Regions from separate parts of the Silvimonas soli genome, predicted to be linked through region 1. Evidence: predicted binding sites of a transcription regulator. Region 1 holds the regulator's gene; each other region holds the start of a gene.

Region 1 (6,813 bases):
CAGAAAAGAGCTGGGCCAGCTCGGACAATATCTGCAAATGCAGGTCGGTGGCAGCAGCGGGAACCAGCAACACAAAGACCAGGCTCACGGGCTTGCCATCCGGCGCATCAAAAGGCACCGGGCTTTTTAGCCGGATAAACGCGCCGCTGGCTTCTTTCAGACCTTTGATGCGGCCGTGTGGAATTGCCACACCTTGGCCCAAGCCGGTTGAGCCGAGTTTTTCGCGGGCAAACAGGCTATCGAAAATAACGCTGCGCGCAATGGCGTGACTATTCTCGAACAGTATCCCCACCTGTTCGAAAACACGTTTCTTGCTGCCCACGTCCAAATCTAGAAACACATTATTGGCGGGCAGAATTCTGGATATCAGACTCATCGTGTTGCCGACTCACTGACCAAAGCGGCGGGCGTATCCTGCGCGCCCCACCTGTGACGAATTCCGATGGCTGCTTTTGCTCTATTCACCGGTCTGGATAGTGCTCACTGGAACTGCGAACCACACCGCATTTACGGTGCTATTTGATAAGTATTGCGCAATTTATTAGCCAGGACAGTGCAATCTTGCCCCATTAACGTGCCATTGCACTGCACAACCAATACTATTGTACCGCCCAGAATGCATAAACAAAAACGGGAACCAGTATTATTGGCTCCCGTTTGTTGTATCAAAGGACTGGTTAATGCCGGAAAGTCATTCCTCTTCGACGGTTTGCTGATGTTTGATCGCTTCGCCGCGATGATCCATCAAGCATTCTTTGTGTTTCACAATCTGCCGATCAAGTTTGTCGACCAGTAAATCAATGGCCGCATACATATCCTTGTCTGATGCCTCAACGTGGATGTCTTTTCCGCGAACCCGCACTGTGACATCGGCTTTCTGCTGCAATTTTTCTACAGACAGAATCGTGCTGACGTCTACAACCTGGTCGAAGTGTCGCGTTATCCGGTCGAGCTTGCTGGTAACGTATTCCCGTAAGGCCGGGGTCACTTCAACGTGATGTCCGCTGATGTTGAGGTTCATGGCATTCTCCTTCTGGTAAGCCATTAAGACACTGCACCGATAAGGGCTACAGGTTTTTGCGCAGATTGACGGGTGGAACGTTCATGCCCTCCCTGTACTTGGCAACGGTTCGCCGCGCAACCACGATCCCTTGCCCGGATAAAGCTTCGGCAATGGCGCTATCTGAGAGCGGCCGGGTTTTGTCTTCGTTCTGGATCATCTGTTTGATGAGCGCTTTGATGGCGGTGGCCGAACATTCGCCACCGGCTTCGGTGTCAACGTGACTGCCGAAGAAGTATTTGAACTCCAGCAAGCCACGTGGGCTGGTCATGTATTTCTGGGTAGTAACGCGGGACACGGTGGATTCATGCAGATCCAGTTCCATGGCGATATCGCGCAGGACGAGCGGGCGCATGGCGACTTCACCATGTTCGAAAAACGCACGCTGGCGTTCAACGATGGCCTGAGCGACCCGCAGAATGGTTTCAAAGCGTTGTTGCACGCTTTTCACCAGCCATTTGGCTTCTTGCAACTCGCGCGCCAGCACACCGCCTTCGCTACGTTGCAGGATATCTGCATAGACTTGATTGATGCGCAACCGCGGCATCGCGGCTGGATTGAGTCTCACCTGCCATTGCCCCTTGATCTTTTGCACCAGTACGTCAGGTACAACGTAACGTGGTGTCAATGCCGCCCATTGTGCTGCCGGGCGCGGATTCAGACTGGTGATCACACTTTGCGCGGCTTTCAGTGCCGCGTCGTCACATTTCAGTAACCTTTTGAGCTTAGTGTAGTCACGCCCGGCCAATAAATCGAGATGTTGTCCGACGATCTGTCGTGCCAGCTCGCAAGCGGGAGAAGGTGCAACCAGGCGCAACTGCAGGCCCAAAGCCTCCGCAGTATTGCGGGCACCCACCCCAACGGGATCAAACTGCTTGAGTCTGGCCAGTGCTACGGCCAGGTCATCAATTTCAAGCTCCAGATGTGTGACGATCTCCGGCGGGATTTGTTCCAGTAATTCTTCGAGGGACATTGGTAAAAATCCCTCATCGTCCACTGCGTCGATCATGAAAGCCAGGGCAGCATGGTCGCGCTCGGGCAAACGCAGCACCCCCGCTTGATCCAGCAGATGCTCGCGCAGCGTCAGCTCTTTGGCGACCTGGGTGGCCGGATCGAAGTCGTCATCATCGTCACCGTTGCGCGCATTGCCGGTGCCGCTACCCCAGTTCATGTCGTCGCCGCTGCCATCGTAGGCCGGTTCTTGCGGGGTGCTGTCGCTCTCGCCGGAAACAGGTTCGGGACTGTCGGAAGGGTTACTGCCGCCACCATCTTGTTCCAGCAGCGGATTTTCCAGCAGGTAACGCTCGATTTCCGTCTGAAAATCGAGTGTGGACAGCTGCAACAGCTTGATTGACTGCTGCAGCTGCGGGGTGAGGTTCAGTTGCTGCGAAAGACGCAGTTGAAGGGATTGCTTCATGCTGCGTTTATATCCAGACAAAGAGGGTGGCGGTTGATCGGCGCTTTAGGCATGGCGCGGTTACATGCGGAAATGTTCGCCCAGGTAAACCTTGCGCACTTGTTCGTTGGCAATGATTTCGGCTGGATGCCCGGATGCCATCACGGAGCCTTCAGAGATAATGTACGCCCGATCACAAATCCCCAGCGTTTCGCGCACGTTATGGTCGGTAATCAGCACGCCGATACCACGGTCGCGCAGATAAGCAATGATGCGCTGGATGTCCATCACCGCAATCGGATCGACTCCGGCAAAGGGTTCGTCCAGCAAAATAAAGCGCGGATCAGCAGCCAGTGCGCGGGCGATTTCGGCACGTCGCCGCTCGCCGCCAGACAAACTCATGGCGCCGCTGTCACGCAGATGGGCAATGTGCAATTCATGCAGCAATTCGTCCAGTCTTTCGGCGCGGCGGGTGGCGTTTTTCTCGCGCAGTTCCAGCACAGCCAGAATGTTCTGGGCGACCGTCATCTTGCGAAAAATCGAAGCTTCCTGCGGCAGATAACCCAAGCCCAGTTCTGAGCGCTGGTGCATCGGCAGGCGACTGATGTCCTGGCCATTCAGGGTGATTTCGCCACCATCGGCAGCGACCATCCCGACAATCATATAAAAGCTGGTGGTTTTGCCCGCGCCGTTAGGGCCAAGCAAACCGACGACCTCTCCCGCATCCACTCGAATGGCTACGTCACGTACCACGGTGCGTTTGCCGTAGCGTTTCATCAAACCGGAAGCGTTCAGGGATGCAGTCATGGGTTGAGTGGCCGGGCCGTTGTTATCGAGTGATCGGGAGGGCTTCATTGGGCCCCGCTTGCGGTGACTGCACTGGCCTTGGTTGCCGCCGGTTTGGTGGTGGCAGCGGCACTGGCGTCTTTTTTCTTCGGAACGATCGTCACATTGACGCGACCGGCGCCGGACTTGGTGCTGTTGGCGGTGTACTGGTCGTTGTTCAGGTTGTAAGTGATGATGTCCCCAAACACTTCGTTCTGGTTCTTGCGCACCCAGGCACTGTTGGTCAGCACCAGCATGCCGGTTTTCTGGTTGTAATCGTAATGCAGTGACTCAGCATCAACCCATTCACCATCATCTGCCTGCTGGCGAAATTTCACTGGTTTGCCATCGCCTTGCGAATATTGCATGCCATCCGCGTCTTGATGGATCACCAGCTTGTCCGAGCGCAGCGTCATGGTGCCTTGCGTGACAACCACGTTGCCGGTGTACACACCGGTATTGGCTTTCTGGTCGTAAGTGGCCGAATCAGCTTCAATTTTCATCGGCTTTTCACGATCAGCCGTTGAGGCCAGGGCGGCAGTTGCCCCCAGCGCCAGGCTGATTGTCAGGACGCTATTTACTGCTGCGTTGCGCAGGGACATAAGTGGTGCTCACTCTGGATTTAACTAAAAGGGTCTGGCCAGCAAGGTCGGCTTGAAAGCCAACACCCTTGGCGTGGTAGGCACCCATGTCGGCATCGACCGGGGCTTCCGACCAGGCGTCACCGGGTTTGGGTTGATACCAGATTTCCCGACCGTGAATGACCATTTGCGCGTGCTGTGCATCTGGCTGGCGCGTCATCGTGGTGGGTTCGGGCATCCACAATTTTTCGCCTTTGTTGATCGATTGCGCGCGCGTGGTAACGAGGTCGACCCGCGGTTTGCCCGGTGCAGTAGACACAAGGTGCGGATTGTCGAACCAGGCGCTGTCGTTTTCTTCGTAATGGCTGACTTTGTCGGCGTCCAGTCGCTCGAACGGCCGACCCAGTTCGTCAAAGCGCACGGTATGGGTGTTGTTGGCTATCAAATTCGGCTCATCCACCAGCCGTTGGTTGTCCAGTGCCGGCAAGGTTGCGGCAGAGTTCAGTCCCCACACCAGCAGCGCCAGGAACACAATCAACACCAACGGCAAGAGTCGCGAAGACAAAGAATTCACTGGCCGTCCTTAGCGCAAATAGTACGCGAGGATACCATCCAGCGTTTCTTGTGCACGCATGATGGATTCACAGGCTTCACGCACTGCGCCGTGACCGCCGTGTTTGCTGGTGATGTAGTGAGCGTTGTCGCGCACGATTTCCGGCGCGTCTGGCACGGCAATGGCAAACGCCACTCGGCGCATCACCGGCAAGTCAATGACGTCATCGCCCATATAGCCGCATTGTTCGGCGGTCAGGCCGGTGGCTGCCAGCAGTTCGCCAAACGTTTCCAGCTTGTCATTCGCACCCTGGTACAGCAGTTCAATATTCAGATTGCGCGCGCGATGGGCCACCAGTTGCGATTTGCGCCCGGTAATGATTGCCACCTTGACGCCGCTGTCTTGCAGCATGCGAATGCCGTGGCCATCGAGCGAGTTGAATGCTTTGAGTTCTTCACCGGCGTCGTTGTAAAACAGACTGCCATCGGTCATGACACCATCGACGTCAAAGATCATCAGGCGTACGGCTTTTGCTGCTTGGTGGTTCATGGTGTTCCCTGTTCGGTGCCAGTCAGACTACGCGTGCGCGCAGCAGATCGTGCATATTCAAAGCGCCAGCGAGCTTGCCGCTATCGGTGACCAGCAAAGCGCCAATGCGGCGCTCTTCCATGATCAATACCGCCTGTGCGGCCAATTTACCCGCTTCTATGGTGATGGGGTTGGGCGTCATCACTTCAAGTACTCGCGTGTGATGTACGTCCACGCCACGGTCCAGCGCGCGACGCAGATCACCGTCGGTGAAAATCCCTACCAACTGGTTCTGCGGATTCATGACTGCGGTCATGCCCAGGCCTTTGCGGCTGATTTCCATCAGTGCATCGCGTAATGGCGTGTCTTCCTGCACGATGGGCAAGTCGTCGCCGTGGCGCATGACGTCGCTCACGCGAATCAGCAAGCGTCGCCCAAGGCTGCCACCCGGATGGGAGTGGGCGAAGTCTTCTGCACCAAAATCGCGCTCTTCCAGCATGGCAACAGCCAAAGCATCGCCCAGCGCCAAAGCCACTGTAGTGCTGGCGGTGGGGGCGAGATTTAGCGGGCAGGCCTCTTGTTCCACGGCCGAATCCAGCCAGATATGCGCTTCGCGGGCGAGGGTGGATTTGCCGTTACCGGTCATGGCAATCAGCGGCACGCCCAAGCGCTTCAGACTGGGCAAAATGGTCAGCAACTCGTCTGATTCGCCGGAGTACGACAGTGCCAGCACCACGTCCTGGGGCGTAATCATGCCCAGATCGCCATGCGCGGCTTCTGCCGGATGCAAGAACAGCGCGGGCGTGCCGGTACTGGACATGGTGGCGACAATCTTGCGCGCAATATGGCCGGATTTGCCCATGCCGGTGACGACGACGCGACCTTTGCAGGCCAGCATCAGTTCACAGGTCTGGCTGAAACGTTCGTCCAGCCGTTGCGAGATATGCTCGATGGCGGCGGCTTCAATCGCCAGCACATGGCGGGCGCGGGCGAGAAAACGGGAGGTGTCTTTGGGGCTCATGGCGATCAAGTATAAAAGACCGGGCATGGAATCTGCTAGCGACGTTGTTACATGGCAGGCTCGCCGGTATGCTGTTTCACTATACTAAAGCCCACAATTATCGACATCGAGAATCGCCATTCACCTCACTTCCCTGCTTCTTTTGCTCGCCGCAGCCGTGCTGACCGTGGTGGCCTGCCGCAGCCTGAAACTCCCGGCCATGCTGGGTTATCTGGTTGTGGGCATGCTTATTGGCCCGCATGCCTTGGGCTTTATTGACAGCTCCACCGGCGCCGAACACCTGGCCGAATTCGGTGTGGTATTCCTGATGTTTACCCTTGGTCTGGAATTCAATCTGGCCCGTCTGATGGCGATGCGGCGGGTGGTATTCGGGCTGGGTGCCAGTCAGGTAGTGGCTACGGCGCTGCTGGTTTGCGCGGTGACGTTGATAGGCGGCGGCGACTGGAAGACCGGCTTGGCACTGGGTGGCGCATTGGCGATGTCGTCCACTGCGATGGTCTCCAAGCTGCTGGCTGAGCGCAATGAACTGAACGCGCCACATGGCCAGAACGCCATTGGCGTGCTGTTGTTTCAGGATCTGGCGGTGGTGCCTCTGCTGATCATGATCCCGGCCCTGAGTCGCCCGGCCGGAGAGATGTTCTACGCGCTGGGTTTCGCCGCGCTGAAGATTGTGGTGGTGTTGTTTTTGTTGTTGTACTTGGGACAGAAGTTGATGCGCCCTTGGTTCAACCTGGTGGCGCGGCAGCATTCCAGTGAACTGTTCATGATCAACCTGTTGTTCATCACGCTGGGTATTGCCTGGCTGACCGATCTGGCCGGTTTGTCGATGGCGCTGGGCGCTTTTCTGGC
Region 2 (6,813 bases), 1.2 Mb from region 1:
TCGAACACCAGTTTTACGGCGTAATTGCCTACTTGTTCGACGCCGGTAATCGCCACATCGCGCTTGCCAGTCTGTAAGACACCTTGGCCAACGCCGTGGCCCTGCACCTCAGCGGACGGGCTATTGACTCGCAGATACTCGCACGGCAATGAAAAACGGGCGCCATCGTCAAAGGCGACTTCCAGCGTGCGCGAGGCTTTATGCAAGCGGATTTCAACTGGAAGCGCGCTGGCCGGGGTGAGTCCTGCCATTTTGGGGTGTCCTTTACCTGCGTCCGGGGTAATCCGGACTTTCAAGCCCGCCATGATACCGCGTTGCCGTGGTGGGCGCGATGCAGGCGAGGAAGTGCCAGCGCCAGGCCCGCTCGGGAGAGCCATTCGGAGAAAAGACGCGGGGCGCGGCAGCGCAATAACAAAACAAAAGGGCAGCCACCTTGCGGTAGCCGCCCTGTATTCGAGCATGAACACAAAAGAGCAAAGAGAGTAAATCGAAAGATCTGTTTTTATCAGGCACTGGCAGGTGCCTGATTTACAGATGTGCTATGTCAGACTTCGTTGTCCATGCCTAGTTCCTGGATCTTGCGGGTCAGCGTATTGCGGCCCCAACCCAGCAATTCGGCGGCTTCGATCCGCTTGCCGCCGGTGTGGGCCAGCGCGCGTTCGATCACCGTGCGCTCAAATGCCGGCATGATCTGATCCAGAATCCGGCTTTCGCCTTTGGCCAGACGACTGCCGATATCCGAGGCCAGCGCGGCACGCCAGTCGCCACTCACCATGCTGATGCCGTCGGTAGTGTCATTGCTTTCGCTGATTTCCGGCGGCAAATCGCCCGCTTCAACAATGGCTCCCGGTGCCATCACGGTCATCCAGTGACACAGGTTTTCCAACTGGCGCACGTTGCCCGGAAAGCTAAAGCCGCTCAGTGCCGCCATCGCGTCTTCCGATAGGCGTTTGGTTTCGACGCCCAGTTCCGCAGCCGAGCGCGACAAGAAGTGTTTGGCCAGCAAAGGGATATCCTGGCGCCTTTCCCGCAGGGCAGGCAAACGCAGGCGGATCACATTCAGACGATGGAACAAGTCTTCACGAAAGCCGCCCAGTTTGACGCGTTCTTCCAGATTCTGGTGAGTTGCGGCAATGACGCGCACATTCGCTTTGATCGGCGCCTGACCACCAACACGATAGAAATAGCCGTCCGACAAGACCCGCAGCAAACGGGTTTGCAGGTCGGAAGGCATGTCGCCAATTTCATCCAGAAACAGCGTGCCGCCTTCGGCTTGTTCAAACCGCCCCTGGCGCCGCGCTTCTGCGCCAGTGAACGAGCCACGCTCGTGACCGAACAATTCGGATTCGAGCAAATCCTTCGGGATCGCAGCGGTATTGATGGCAATAAACGGTTTGGCGGCTCGCGGGCTGTGGCGATGCAAAGCGCGCGCAACCAGTTCTTTACCGGAGCCGGATTCGCCGGTGATCATCACCGTGGCGGCCGATTGCGACAAGCGGCCAATGGCGCGGAACACATCCTGCATGGCGGGTGCCTGGCCGAGGATATCCGGGTTGGTTACCGGCGCCTCTTCGCCGCCGACCTGGCGGGCACCTTCTTGCAGCGCGCGCTGGATCAACGCAATGGCAGCATCAACATCGAACGGCTTGGGCAGATACTCAAACGCACCACCCTGGAATGCCGACACCGCGCTTTCCAGATCGGAATGTGCGGTCATGATGATCACGGGCAGGCCGGGATAATCCTTTTTGACCAGATCCAGAAAGGTCAGCCCCGATTCACCGGGCATGCGAATGTCACACACAATGGCTTCAGGAACTTCGCGGCCCAGCCGGGCGAGTGCTTCGGTCGCCGAGGCAAACGCGGCGTGGGCAATGTTTTCTCGTGCCAGCGCTTTCTCGAAGACCCAGCGGATGGAACGGTCGTCATCAATAATCCAGACAGTGCTCATGGATTCTCCGTAACTTGTGGTGACTGGGGTTCCGCTTGTTCAAAGCCCGTGTTGCGGGCAGGACATGAGCAAACGGTGTTCCCAGAGCGGTTGGTTTAGTTGTTCTTGGTTTTGTCGAAATCCTGCCAACCATTGAGCGGTAGCAGCATGTTGAAACAGGTGTAGCCCGGGCGGCTGTCAAAATCGATGGAGCCGTGGTGCTGGTTGATAAAAGTGTGCGCCAGGTGCAGGCCAATGCCGGTTCCACCCGGACGACCCGACACCAGCGGATAAAACAAAGTGTCCTTCAGGTGATCCGGAATCCCCGGGCCGTTATCGATAATCTGCAACTGGATGGCAATCGGGTAGCGTTGCCGATTGAGCGTGACCTGCCGCGCCACGCGAGTACGCAGCATGATTTCGCCCACACCATCCATGGCTTGAATGGCATTGCGCATGATGTTGAGTACGGCCTGGATCAGTTGTTCGCGATCGCCAATCAGCGTGGGCAGACTGGTGTCATAGTCACGCTTGATCGCCAAGCCATTGGGTGTTTCCGCCAGCATCAACGAGCGCACGCGCTCCAGTACTTCATGAATCGACAATTCGGCCAGTTGCGGCAAGCGATGCGGCGTCAGCAGCCGATCCAGCAGGCTTTGCAGGCGTTGCGATTCCTCAATGATGACCTGGGTGTATTCCTTCAGTTGCGGGTCATGCAACTCGCGCGACAGCAATTGCGCGGCGCCGCGAATGCCCCCCAGCGGGTTTTTGATCTCATGTGCCAGATTGCGGATCAGCTCGCGATTAGCCTGTTGCTGCGCTTGCAGGCGCTCTTCATTGGCGATTTTGCGTTGCTGGTCAATCTGGCGGATTTCCGCCAGCGCCGCAGCCTCGGTGCTTTCAATCGGGCTGGCGGTGAGCGAAACATAAACTTCGCCATGCGAGGTATTTAGCGCGATTTCGTGTTCGGTGAGGCTGACGTTATCGCGGCTGGCGTTGTACAACGCTTGGGCGACCGGATTGTCCGGGCCGAGGCAGTCGGTCAGCGACATCCCCAGGCAGTCGTCACGCAGACCCAGCAGATCGGCCGCAGTCGGGTTGTAATAGACCAGCGCGCCATCTTCGCGTGTGGCCAATACCGCAGCATCGAGAAATTCCAGTCCAGCGAACGTGGCAGGAGTAGGGCTTTTTGTCATAGGGTGCGGTCTATGTAAAACGTGCGTCGAACAAGGCGTAAAGCATGCGTGGTGGCGTGTGCCGGTTCCGCGGCTTCTTTCATGCGGCTTAACCAAGCAATTAGCGGGCCAGCTTGCAGATGGCATGCACAAGGCGGTTTGAGGACTAGAAACCTGGGTATTGCACACATATGGTGCATTATAGGTGTCGTTGTGGTGCACTGCCCCGTGATGGGGAGCTAACACCGCAAAAACAGATCAGTGGATTGATCAGGATGGGGCAAATCGCGGCGCGGGCTAGCCGGTGACGATGGCTGGCTGCGATGGAGCTGGCGACGCGAATGGAGATAACAGGCTGGTTGAATGCCCAAAGCGGATAAAACCGGCCGCGGCTGGAAGGCGCTACTTCTGTGCGCCCAGCCTGACAGCGCTATTTACTGCGTGCCAGTTCCTGTTGCAACGCGGCCACGTTCTTTTCATGTACCGTGGCGTTGTCACGCAAGCGACTCACCCGATCCTGGTATTTGGCGGAATTGGCTTGGGCATCGGGGCTGGCTTGAGCATCGCTGAGCGCCCGGCGGGAGTCGGCCAGCGCTTGCTGCTCGGTATTCAGCTCGTCTTGCAGAATCTGCTTGCGGTTGGAATCGCGCGATTTCTGGGTGGCGCTGTCGACGCGAGGAAAGTCAGCCGGACTGGGCGCTGTAACCCGGGTGCCGGATGCGCCAGTGCCTTTGCCGCGCGCTTTATTGCCCATGGGGATCGGGTCGGTATATACCCGGCTCGCACCGTGCATAGGCAGATTGGAAAACGTGATCCGGCCATCGGCATCAACATATTTATAGATATCTGCGTGCGCGAACGCGGCCAGCAGACTCAGTGTGACAATGGCGGCAAAACGGGGTAGCAAACGACAAATAGACATGGGACGGAACCTTACCACAGCGGGCCTCAAGCCGGCCGGTCACTATGACCGAGTGGTCGATCTGGTGCGATCAAATCACGCACGCGTTGTTTCAATTCTTTGGCTTCGGGAAAGCGCCCTTCAATTTTGCGATCCCAAATCACCTGATCCTGGCAATGCACCAGGAAAATCCCGCCAGTGCCGGGTTGCAATGCCACCTCGCCCAGTTCTTCGGCGAAAGTGTTGAGCAACTCTTGCGCCAGCCAGGCCGAGCGTAATAACCAGTTGCACTGGGTGCAATAGCGAATACTCACACGCGGTGTGGCAGGCCCGGCGCTGATTTCGGTCATTGGTTGCTCCTGATTCAAAACGCGACACCCAAGGTCCGTAGCGCGGCTTCGGTAGCTGCCGCACTGGTGTGATGAATGCCATGCCAACCTAACGCACTCGCCGCCCGGGCGTTGGCCTGGTTGTCGTCAATAAATACCAGTTCTTGGGGTTGCAAGTCGGGCAGATCACGGGCGATGCGCCGGAACATCTCATGATAAATGGCTGCGTCGGGTTTGATTAGCCCAAGTCGGCCAGAGACGACGATGTCGCGAAAGCGGCGCAGGAAAGGGTAGTTGTCCCATGCGTAGGGAAAGGTCTCGGCCGACCAGTTGGTCAGGCCGTAGAGTGGCACCTGGGCGTATTCCAGGTCTTCCATCAGTTTGATGCCTTCGACCAGCGTGCCTTTGAGCGATTCCGGCCAGCGTTCGTAGAACGCACGGATCAATTCGGCGTGCTCGGGAAACTCTTTGATCTTGCTGGCCGTGGCATCGACGATAGAACGGCCACCGTCTTGCTGCAGATTCCATTCACCATTGCAAACATGCTGCAAAAACCAGGCGCGCTCGACATCGTCGCTAATCAGTTTGCGGTAGAGGTAATCCGGGTTCCAGTCAAACAGAACACCACCGAAATCAAAAACGACAGCACGTATGGTCATGGAGGGGCGAAAGTGGCGAAGGAATTAGAGAATTGGAGTTACATTGTAGCCGGGATAGGTCTGAACTGGCGTGGTGAGGATGCCCGGATGATGTAGCCGCAGGCACCCGCCCAGGTCAGGCGTGTTTTTTGGGCAATTCATTGGCGGGCAATTCGGTTTCCAGCACCACCCGATTGCGGCCATATTCTTTGGCGTGATACAGCGCGTGATCGGCGCGGGTGAGCAGGTCGTCCAGATCAACATCACTGGGGCGCAGGCGCGACACGCCCATGCTGGCGGTAATGCGCACGTACTCGCCACCATCCAGCGGGACATGCGTGGCTGAAATCGCCAGCCGCAACTTTTCGGCGACCTGCTGCGCGTCACCCAATGGGGTGTCTGGCAGCACCACCACAAATTCCTCGCCACCCCAACGCCCAAAGCTGTCGCTGGCGCGCAGGCTTTCGCGGCAAGCGTGGGTGACTGCGCGCAGCATCAGGTCGCCAATCAAATGGCCGTAGGTATCGTTGACCTGTTTGAAGTGGTCCAGATCCAGTAGCAAGATCGACAACGGCGTGTCCTGGCGTCGGGCCAGCAGCACGGCTTGGGCGCAGCGGCGCTGCCACTCGCGACGATTGGGTGCGCCGGTCAGTTCATCGGTGGTGGCCAATTCTTTCAGACGCTCGTTGGCTTGGGCCAGTGCCTCGGTGCGCGCGGCGACTTCAGATTCCAGCTGGATGCGGTGACGTTTGATCAGTTCTTGCGCCAGCGCCAGGTATTGCAACATGACCGTGGTCGAGAACAGGAATAACTGCAGATTCACAAACGAAATGGTCGGATTGGCATGCACAAACGGGCCGAGGCGATAAGCCGTGGCCAGTGCCGTGGCCATGGCGCAAATCAGGATCGCGATCACCATCCCGGGCAAGCGATAACGGATGGTGGTTGCCAGCAATACCGGCAACAGCAGTACCAGTGCCGGCGGATACAGCAACAGTGCACCGGCCAGAATCATCAATGCCAGCAAGATTGACCACCAGTGGTGGATCGAGGAAAAGCGCAGTGACCAGCGACTGCGATCGCGCCAGATTACGTAACACGGTGCAATCAGCAAAATGCCGGCGGTATTGGAAGTCACCAGCATCAGCCAATGCCGCATGATGCCGGCGGTAGAGGCATCGGGCAGCGCGTGGCAGAACCACTGCAACAGCGTCATCAAGGGCGCGGTCACCAGAACCGGTACCAGGCAGACCCAGAGCCAGAACCAGGGTAGATCTTGCGGCTGGCGCAGAAAGTTGGCGTGATAGCGTGCTTCGTGCAGGCGCCACGCCCGCATGGCCAGATAAGCTTGCAGGGCGTCCAGCGCCGCCGCCGGTATCGCCATGCGCCAGGAGGTGTTCAGATCCAGCAATTGCGCAGTGGCAGGAATGGTGACCAGCAGGCTGGCCAGCCACACGCAGAGCAAACCGGCCCGTCCCAGCACCAACAACGCCACAACGCCAACGCCGCTGGGCAGCCAGATGGCGGCCACGTTGTCGCCCGGGATCGCAGCGGCGCCCACGCTCAACCAGCCGGTCAGGACCCAGGCCAGAATCAAAGGCAAAAAGAAGCGCTGTCGTGAGCGCGAGGGCAGGTTGAGTGTGAACATGCAGTACGGGCCAAATAAGTTGCTCAGAGCATAACCAACGACAGGCGGTGTGTCTCCTGTGTTCGGACGAAAGCAGCAAGTAATCCGCCAGTTATCCCAAACCGGCCTTGTTAGTCCAATAGTTTTACTGCCAGCAATTCGCCTTTGCCCACCGGCACAAGGCTGGTCTTGAACTCAATATCGGCTTTGATC
Region 3 (6,813 bases), 1.5 Mb from region 1:
GTTCAGCGTTGCCCAGCGCAGTGCCGTCAGCCCCTGTTGGTCTGCATGATGGCATGTGGATCGCTTGCAAATGCAATTATCTGGCCACCAATTATGCCCGGATTGCGATTCGTGCCCTGCGCCTCACGGGCAACTTGCAGCGGGTGGTGGATAAAGAAAAGGCCGCATTTAGCGGCCTTTTTCTGTCATGCAATCACACCCATCGGGCGATCAGGTTTTTGGCAAAGTCACGCCAATCTGGCCTTGGTATTTGCCGCCGCGATCGCGGTAACTGGTTTCGCACACGTCATCTTCATCGGCTTCGAAGAACAGTACCTGCGCCACGCCTTCGTTGGCGTAAATCTTGGCGGGCAGCGGCGTGGTGTTGGAGAACTCCAGCGTTACGTAGCCTTCCCATTCGGGCTCAAACGGCGTCACGTTCACGATAATGCCGCAACGGGCGTAGGTCGATTTACCCAGACACACCGTCAGCGCATTACGCGGAATGCGGAAGTATTCCACGGTACGGGCCAGCGCGAACGAGTTCGGCGGGATGATGCAGTAACCCTTGCCCGAGACATCCACAAAGCTGTTTTCATCGAAGTTTTTTGGATCAACGATGGTGGAGTTCAGGTTGGTGAACACTTTGAATTCATCGGCACAGCGGATGTCGTAGCCGTAGCTGGACGTGCCATACGAAACGATGCGCTCGCCGTTGACTTCCTTGACCTGACCTGGAATGAACGGCTCGATCATCCCGTGCTCCTGGGCCATGCGGCGAATCCACTTATCGGACTTGATACTCATCGTTGTCACACCATCTACACAAAATGGTGGTTATTGTAACTGTGCTTGGGGCCGACGTGTGAGATCAAGTCCGGATGGCACCCGAATGTTTGCCCCCGGGCAATGGCATGGCTTGATGGCGATGCGGCATTTTTACAAAACTCATTTATCTTCCTTGCTGCTTATGACTGCATTGACCAGAATGAAGTCAGAGGGGCAAGCATCCCGAAAAATAACGGAGAACTATCGATGCTCAATGAAACCTGCCCGTCTTTTGAATTGCCCATGACGGGTGGTACGACATTCAATCCGGCCTCGCTGCTCGGCGAAGCCTTTGTGCTCTACTTCTATCCGAAGGACAGCACTCCTGGTTGCACCGTTGAAGGTGGCGACTTCCGCGATCATCACGCTGCGTTTGCCGCAGCGGGCGCCAAAGTCTTCGGCATCAGCCGCGACAGCATCAAATCCCACGAAAACTTCAAAGCCAAAATGGCGTTCCCGTTCGAGTTGATCTCAGACCCGAACGAAGTCGCCTGCGCGGCCTTTGGCGTGGTGAAAATGAAGAATATGTACGGCAAGCAAGTGCGCGGTATCGAGCGCAGCACCTTTGTGATCAACAAGGAGGGGAAAATCGCCCACGAGTGGCGCGGGGTAAAGGTACCCGGCCATGTGGAAGCAGTGCTCAGCGTTGTGCAGGGCCTGAAATAAGGGGAAACGGCCTGCACGGGCCGTTTTTTATTGGTACCGCATCACCCGGTTTTCATTTCGCCCGTCTACAAGGAGAGCCTTATGGCCGCTCGCAAGTCGAAAAAAGCTGAGGATTCAAAGTTGTTCGTGCTGGACACCAATGTGATGATGCACGATCCAACCTCGATCTTTCGCTTTGAAGAGCATGACCTCTTTCTACCGATGATGACGCTGGAAGAGCTGGACGGGAACAAGAAAGGCATGACAGAAGTGGCCCGCAACGCCCGTCAGACCAGTCGTTTTATCGAAGAGTTGATTGCGGGCCGAGAAGAAGATTTGCATGCCGGTGTATCGCTGGCCGATGCCAGTAAAGGCCAGGCCAGCGGTCGTTTGTTCTTGCAGACCGAAGCCATCACCAGCGTGCTGCCCTCCCAATTGCCCATGGGCAAAGCCGACAACCAGATTCTGGGCGTCGTGCATCACCTGCAGCAAATGCAGCCCAAGCGTCAGGTCATTCTGGTGTCCAAAGACATCAACATGCGCATCAAGGCGCGTGCGCTGGGCCTGGCCGCCGAAGACTATTTCAACGACAAAGTGCTGGAAGATACCGACCTGCTGTACACCGGCATGCGCGAGATCGACCAGTCGTTCTGGGAGAAAAACGGTAAGGATCTGGAGAGCTGGCAAGAAGGCGGCCGCAGCTACTGGCGCCTGAAAGGCCCGGATGTCATCGACCTTTACCCCAACCAGTTGTTGTTCCAGCAAGGCGAGCGCCCGCTCGCCGCCCGCGTGGTTGAGCTGGAAGGCAAAACCGCCAAGATTGAAAGTCTCAAAGATTACTCGCACCAGAAAAATGCCATCTGGGGCGTAACAGCGCGCAACCGGGAGCAAAACTTTGCGCTGAACATGCTAATGAATCCGGACGTGGATTTTGTCTCGCTGCTAGGCCAGGCCGGTACCGGTAAAACGCTGCTGACACTGGCGGCAGGTCTGGTACAAACGCTGGAATCCAAGATTTACTCTGAAATCATCATGACCCGGGTCACCGTACCGGTGGGCGAGGACATTGGCTTTCTGCCCGGGACCGAAGAAGAAAAGATGCAGCCGTGGATGGGCGCGCTGGAAGACAACCTGGATGTGCTCAACCAGACCGATGCCGAAGCAGGCGACTGGGGCCGTGCTGCTACGCGTGATCTGATTCGCAGCCGTATCAAGGTCAAATCACTCAACTTCATGCGCGGGCGTACTTTCCTCAACAAGTTCCTGATCATTGATGAGGCGCAAAACCTGACACCCAAGCAGATGAAGACGCTCATCACCCGCGCCGGTCCCGGCACCAAGGTGGTGTGTCTGGGCAATATCAGCCAGATTGATACGCCCTACCTCACCGAGGGTTCATCGGGCCTGACCTACGTGGTGGATCGCTTCAAGATCTGGACCCACTCGGGGCATATCACCTTGCAACGCGGCGAGCGTTCACGCCTGGCGGATTACGCGGCAGAAACGCTGTAAACCTGGTCATTTACTTATCATCACAACAACGGGCCGCGAGGCCCGTTTTTCATTGCAAGCTTATGATTTTCTGAGAAATACTTTTATTTCAGCAAAAAAGCGCGCCTGCCAAGCCTGTTGCAAGCATTGTGATTACACCAGGAAAAGCCTTCAGCGCTGTTTCTTTATGCTGCAACACAGCAATTTTTCAGTTACATGACAGTTTCACTCCATCGCCTTTCGCAGCTGACGAACGGTGATAACCCGACTTTCGCAAAGCAAGCAAATTGGCCGATTTACTTGCCAAGGCAAACAAGTCGGGGACTAGCCCCGCAACATACCGGCGTGTAGGCTTTGCGCTGATCAGTCGCACCGATCCAGAACCCAGGGGGGTATTCATCGAAAAGATGAATAACCGGTTCCGCGACTGGCACAACAACAAGGTGGGAGATCAATGCCAACGATCAAGATTCATCGTCAAGGCGCGCTGGGCCGTCAGCCGCGCATGTTGCTGGATGGACATCCACTCGGCCATACCATGCCGGGCAATTGCCTGAGCGCCCCGCTGCCACCCGGGCGCCATACGCTGCAAGCGCAACTGGATTGGGGTAAAACACCGCCGCTGGTATTTGATACCGATGGCGAAGAAATGCATTTCACTGTCAAAAGCAATATGCATGGCTGGAAGTTGCTGTTCGCACCGTTCTATCTGTTTGCGCCATACAACGCGTTGGTGGTTGAGCAGCGCCACTAAGCGGTTTGATGCATCGCATCATGCGTACAGATAACGAAAAGGCCCGGTTTTCCGGGCCTTTTCTGTTGTTGGCTGCTACTTCGCCTGGCCTGTTTAGCCCGCGTTACGTTCCAGCACCACAAAATACTTTTTCACCGGCTCGACCACTTCAAACTGGCCTTTGAAGCCAGCCGGGATAACCAGCGCCTCACCCGCCCGCACTTCCACCACCCCGCCGTTTTCATCATGCACGCGGGCCAGGCCTTCGATGATGCTGAAGAACTCTTCTTCATTCGGGCCAAACTCAATCCGCCAACTACCCGGCTCGGACGCCCAGATTCCGCTCGAAAATTCTTTGGATGCATTTTCGTAGTGCAGCCAGGTGGTGCGCTGTGGGTTGCCAGACACCAGACGCTCCGGCCGGGGATGATCAACGATGGCTTGCGGCGACTGCTGGGAGAAGGCGATGACTTTCACAATTATTCCTTTTTAATCAAAAAATTAGATCAGAAATCAACCACTGGATATGCAATTGGTATTAACGTTTTCCCTGACAGTACTTTCGACAATGTTGTCAGCCAAGGGCACGGATCATGCTTTTAATCACCCATATAAACTGCCACGTGCCTTGCTGCACCATGTTTTATCAACGGTCTGCAGTCCTGGCTGAGCATGCCGCAAGCGCCGACAGTTTATTGAGTTGATCGATGTTTGACCAAAAGCGTCACCCTACCTGAAAACCCATGTCTGGAGATACGCATGCTCACCAAGATGCTGCAACGCGCACTATTTGTCGCCATCACGTGTAGTTCTGTTGTGGTTTACGCCGCCGACAAACTGCCCAATGTGGTGATCCTTGCCACTGGTGGCACCATCGCCGGGACTGGCGCCACCAGCACGACCACGGTGGGTTATACCGCAGCCAAGGTCGGCGTGGAAAAGCTGATCGAAGCGGTGCCAGAATTAAAGCAAGTGGCCAATGTTTCTGGCGAGCAGGTATTCCAGATTGCCAGTGAGAACATGACCAACGAGAACTGGCTGGTGCTGGCCAAGCGAGTGAACGAATTGCTCAAGCAAAGCAGCGTGGATGGCATTGTCATCACTCACGGCACCGACACCATCGAAGAAACGGCGTATTTCCTCAATTTGACCGTGAAGAGCAAAAAGCCAGTAGTGATTGTGGGTTCCATGCGCCCTTCCACTGCCATCAGCGCCGACGGCCCGATCAACCTGTATAACGCGGTGGCCGTTGCTGGCAGCCCGGACTCGGTCAATCGTGGCGTGCTGGTGGCCATGAACGACGAAATCCTCGGCGCTCGTGATGTCACCAAGACCAACACCATGCTTGCCAACACCTTCCGCTCGCCGGAACTGGGCGACTTGGGCTATATCGTTTCCGGCAAACCGCAGTTTTATCGTGCCACCACCAAAAAGCACACTTGGGAAACCGAGTTTGACGTATCAAAGATGGAGCATCTGCCCGCCATCGACATCGCCTATGGTTCGGCCAACGCCAATACCATCGCAATTGATGCGTTTGTTGCCGCTGGTGATGTCGGTATCGTTTATGCCGGTACCGGTGACGGCAGTCTGTCCACGCCCGTACGCGCCCGCCTGACCGAATTGCGCCAGAAAGGCATTTACATTCTGCGCTCATCCCGGGTCGGCAACGGCCCCACCCTGCGTAATGGCGAGAACGATGACGACAAGACTGACTTCGTCGTCTCCGACACCCTCAGCCCGCAAAAAGCCCGCATCTTGCTGATGCTGGCGCTGACCAAGACCAAAGATACCAAGGAGATTCAGCGGATGTTTTATACGTATTGAGTGGAAGAGTATGGCGCGAGAGCGAGGTTGTCTCGCTCTTGCTGGCTGAAGTGAGGAGATACGGGTTAGCTTGGTCATCATTGCCACCCCGGATTCTCGCTTCGCTTCATCCGGGCTACGTGCTCTTCGCATTCCCAGCCTTGGCGGCCCACGGTGAACGTCGCCGCTGGATTCCCGCCTTCGCGGGAAGGACGATGTAATTGGTGTGCATGGCGGCTCTGCTGTTGCTGGGGCAACTAACTCTGGCATTCCACACCGCAAACCACGCCGACCAAGAGCCGGAGACCCAAGCTCCGGCCGACGGAGGGAACGCGGGTTGCTCCCGCCTTACCCGCCAGACTCGAACAACCACTGCGTCAAACCCACTTACTCCAGATCCCCCGACCACCCATCCGGCTTCACCAGCGCATTATCAAAGCGCGAATACTTGCCGATAAATACCAGCGGCACCTTGCCGGTCGGGCCATTCCGGTGCTTGCCGACGATACATTCCGCCAGACCTTTGAATTGCGAGTCCGGGTTGTAGTACTCATCCCGATACATAAACATGATGATGTCGGCATCCTGCTCAATTGCGCCGGATTCGCGCAAGTCAGACATCATGGGGCGTTTGTCGGTACGTTGCTCCACCGAGCGCGACAACTGCGAAAGCGCAATAATCGGACATTTGAGTTCTTTGGCCAGTGACTTCAAACCGCGTGAGATTTCGCCCAGTTCGGTTGCCCGGTTCTGGTCTTTGGCCCCTGCCCGGCCCGCCATCAACTGCAAATAGTCGATCACGATCAAACCCAACTGACCATGCTGTCGCGCCAGTCGTCGTGATTTGGTGCGGATGTCCAGCGCGGTCAAAGCGCCGGTTTCTTCAATGAAGATGGGCGCCTCGGACAAGCGATTGATCGCGTAGGTCAGCTTGGTCCAATCTTCATCCTCGAACTTGCCGGTCTTGAGCTTGTGCAGGTCGATCTTGCCGATCGAACCCACCATCCGCATGCCCAATTGCGCCGCGCCCATTTCCATGGAGTAAATCGCCACCGGCAAACGCAATTCGGTGCCTACGTGTTCAGCTATGTTGACCGAGAACGCGGTTTTACCCATGGATGGACGACCCGCCACGATCACCAGATCGCCCGGTTGCAGACCGGAAGTCATTTTATCCAGATCAAAAAAACCGGTCGCCACGCCGGTGACCTCAGACAGGTTGTCTTGTTTGTAGAGGTAGTCGATCTTCTCGACGATTTCTTTCAAGATCGGCGGCATGGCAATAAAGCCCTGCTGCCCTTTAGCCGACTGCTCGGCGATCTGGAATACGC

What was found. The regulator sigma-54, encoded in region 1, starts transcription at its own class of promoters, with help from an activator protein. The targets are predictions, from matches to a motif close to CTGGCACGCTTCATGCTT.
Region 2: the regulator sigma-54 is predicted to act here: its motif matches at 3,221-3,238, upstream of glnL (nitrogen regulation protein NR(II)).
Region 3: the regulator sigma-54 is predicted to act here: its motif matches at 4,258-4,275, upstream of N7220_RS00885 (type II asparaginase).

What each region holds. Positions count from the first base shown of each region.
Region 1 is NZ_CP106736.1:1,672,929-1,679,741, reverse strand. It holds gene ptsN (PTS IIA-like nitrogen regulatory protein PtsN) at 1-376, opposite strand, end outside; gene hpf (ribosome hibernation-promoting factor, HPF/YfiA family) at 692-1,021, opposite strand; gene N7220_RS07685 (RNA polymerase factor sigma-54) at 1,068-2,477, opposite strand; gene lptB (LPS export ABC transporter ATP-binding protein) at 2,538-3,263, opposite strand; gene lptA (lipopolysaccharide transport periplasmic protein LptA) at 3,308-3,883, opposite strand; gene lptC (LPS export ABC transporter periplasmic protein LptC) at 3,855-4,436, opposite strand; gene N7220_RS07665 (KdsC family phosphatase) at 4,446-4,964, opposite strand; gene N7220_RS07660 (KpsF/GutQ family sugar-phosphate isomerase) at 4,987-5,991, opposite strand; gene N7220_RS07655 (monovalent cation:proton antiporter family protein) at 6,107-6,813, shown strand, end outside.
Region 2 is NZ_CP106736.1:2,870,876-2,877,688, forward strand. It holds gene N7220_RS13140 (gamma-butyrobetaine hydroxylase family protein) at 1-251, opposite strand, end outside; gene ntrC (nitrogen regulation protein NR(I)) at 545-1,951, opposite strand; gene glnL (nitrogen regulation protein NR(II)) at 2,047-3,126, opposite strand; gene N7220_RS13155 (DUF4124 domain-containing protein) at 3,536-4,027, opposite strand; gene N7220_RS13160 (Rdx family protein) at 4,054-4,356, opposite strand; gene N7220_RS13165 (HAD family hydrolase) at 4,371-4,994, opposite strand; gene N7220_RS13170 (sensor domain-containing diguanylate cyclase) at 5,110-6,621, opposite strand; gene N7220_RS13175 (O-methyltransferase) at 6,732-6,813, opposite strand, start outside.
Region 3 is NZ_CP106736.1:203,944-210,756, forward strand. It holds gene dcd (dCTP deaminase) at 211-786, opposite strand; gene N7220_RS00865 (peroxiredoxin) at 1,015-1,473, shown strand; gene N7220_RS00870 (PhoH family protein) at 1,555-2,964, shown strand; gene N7220_RS00875 (hypothetical protein) at 3,398-3,697, shown strand; gene N7220_RS00880 (cupin domain-containing protein) at 3,791-4,153, opposite strand; gene N7220_RS00885 (type II asparaginase) at 4,436-5,503, shown strand; gene dnaB (replicative DNA helicase) at 5,870-6,813, opposite strand, start outside.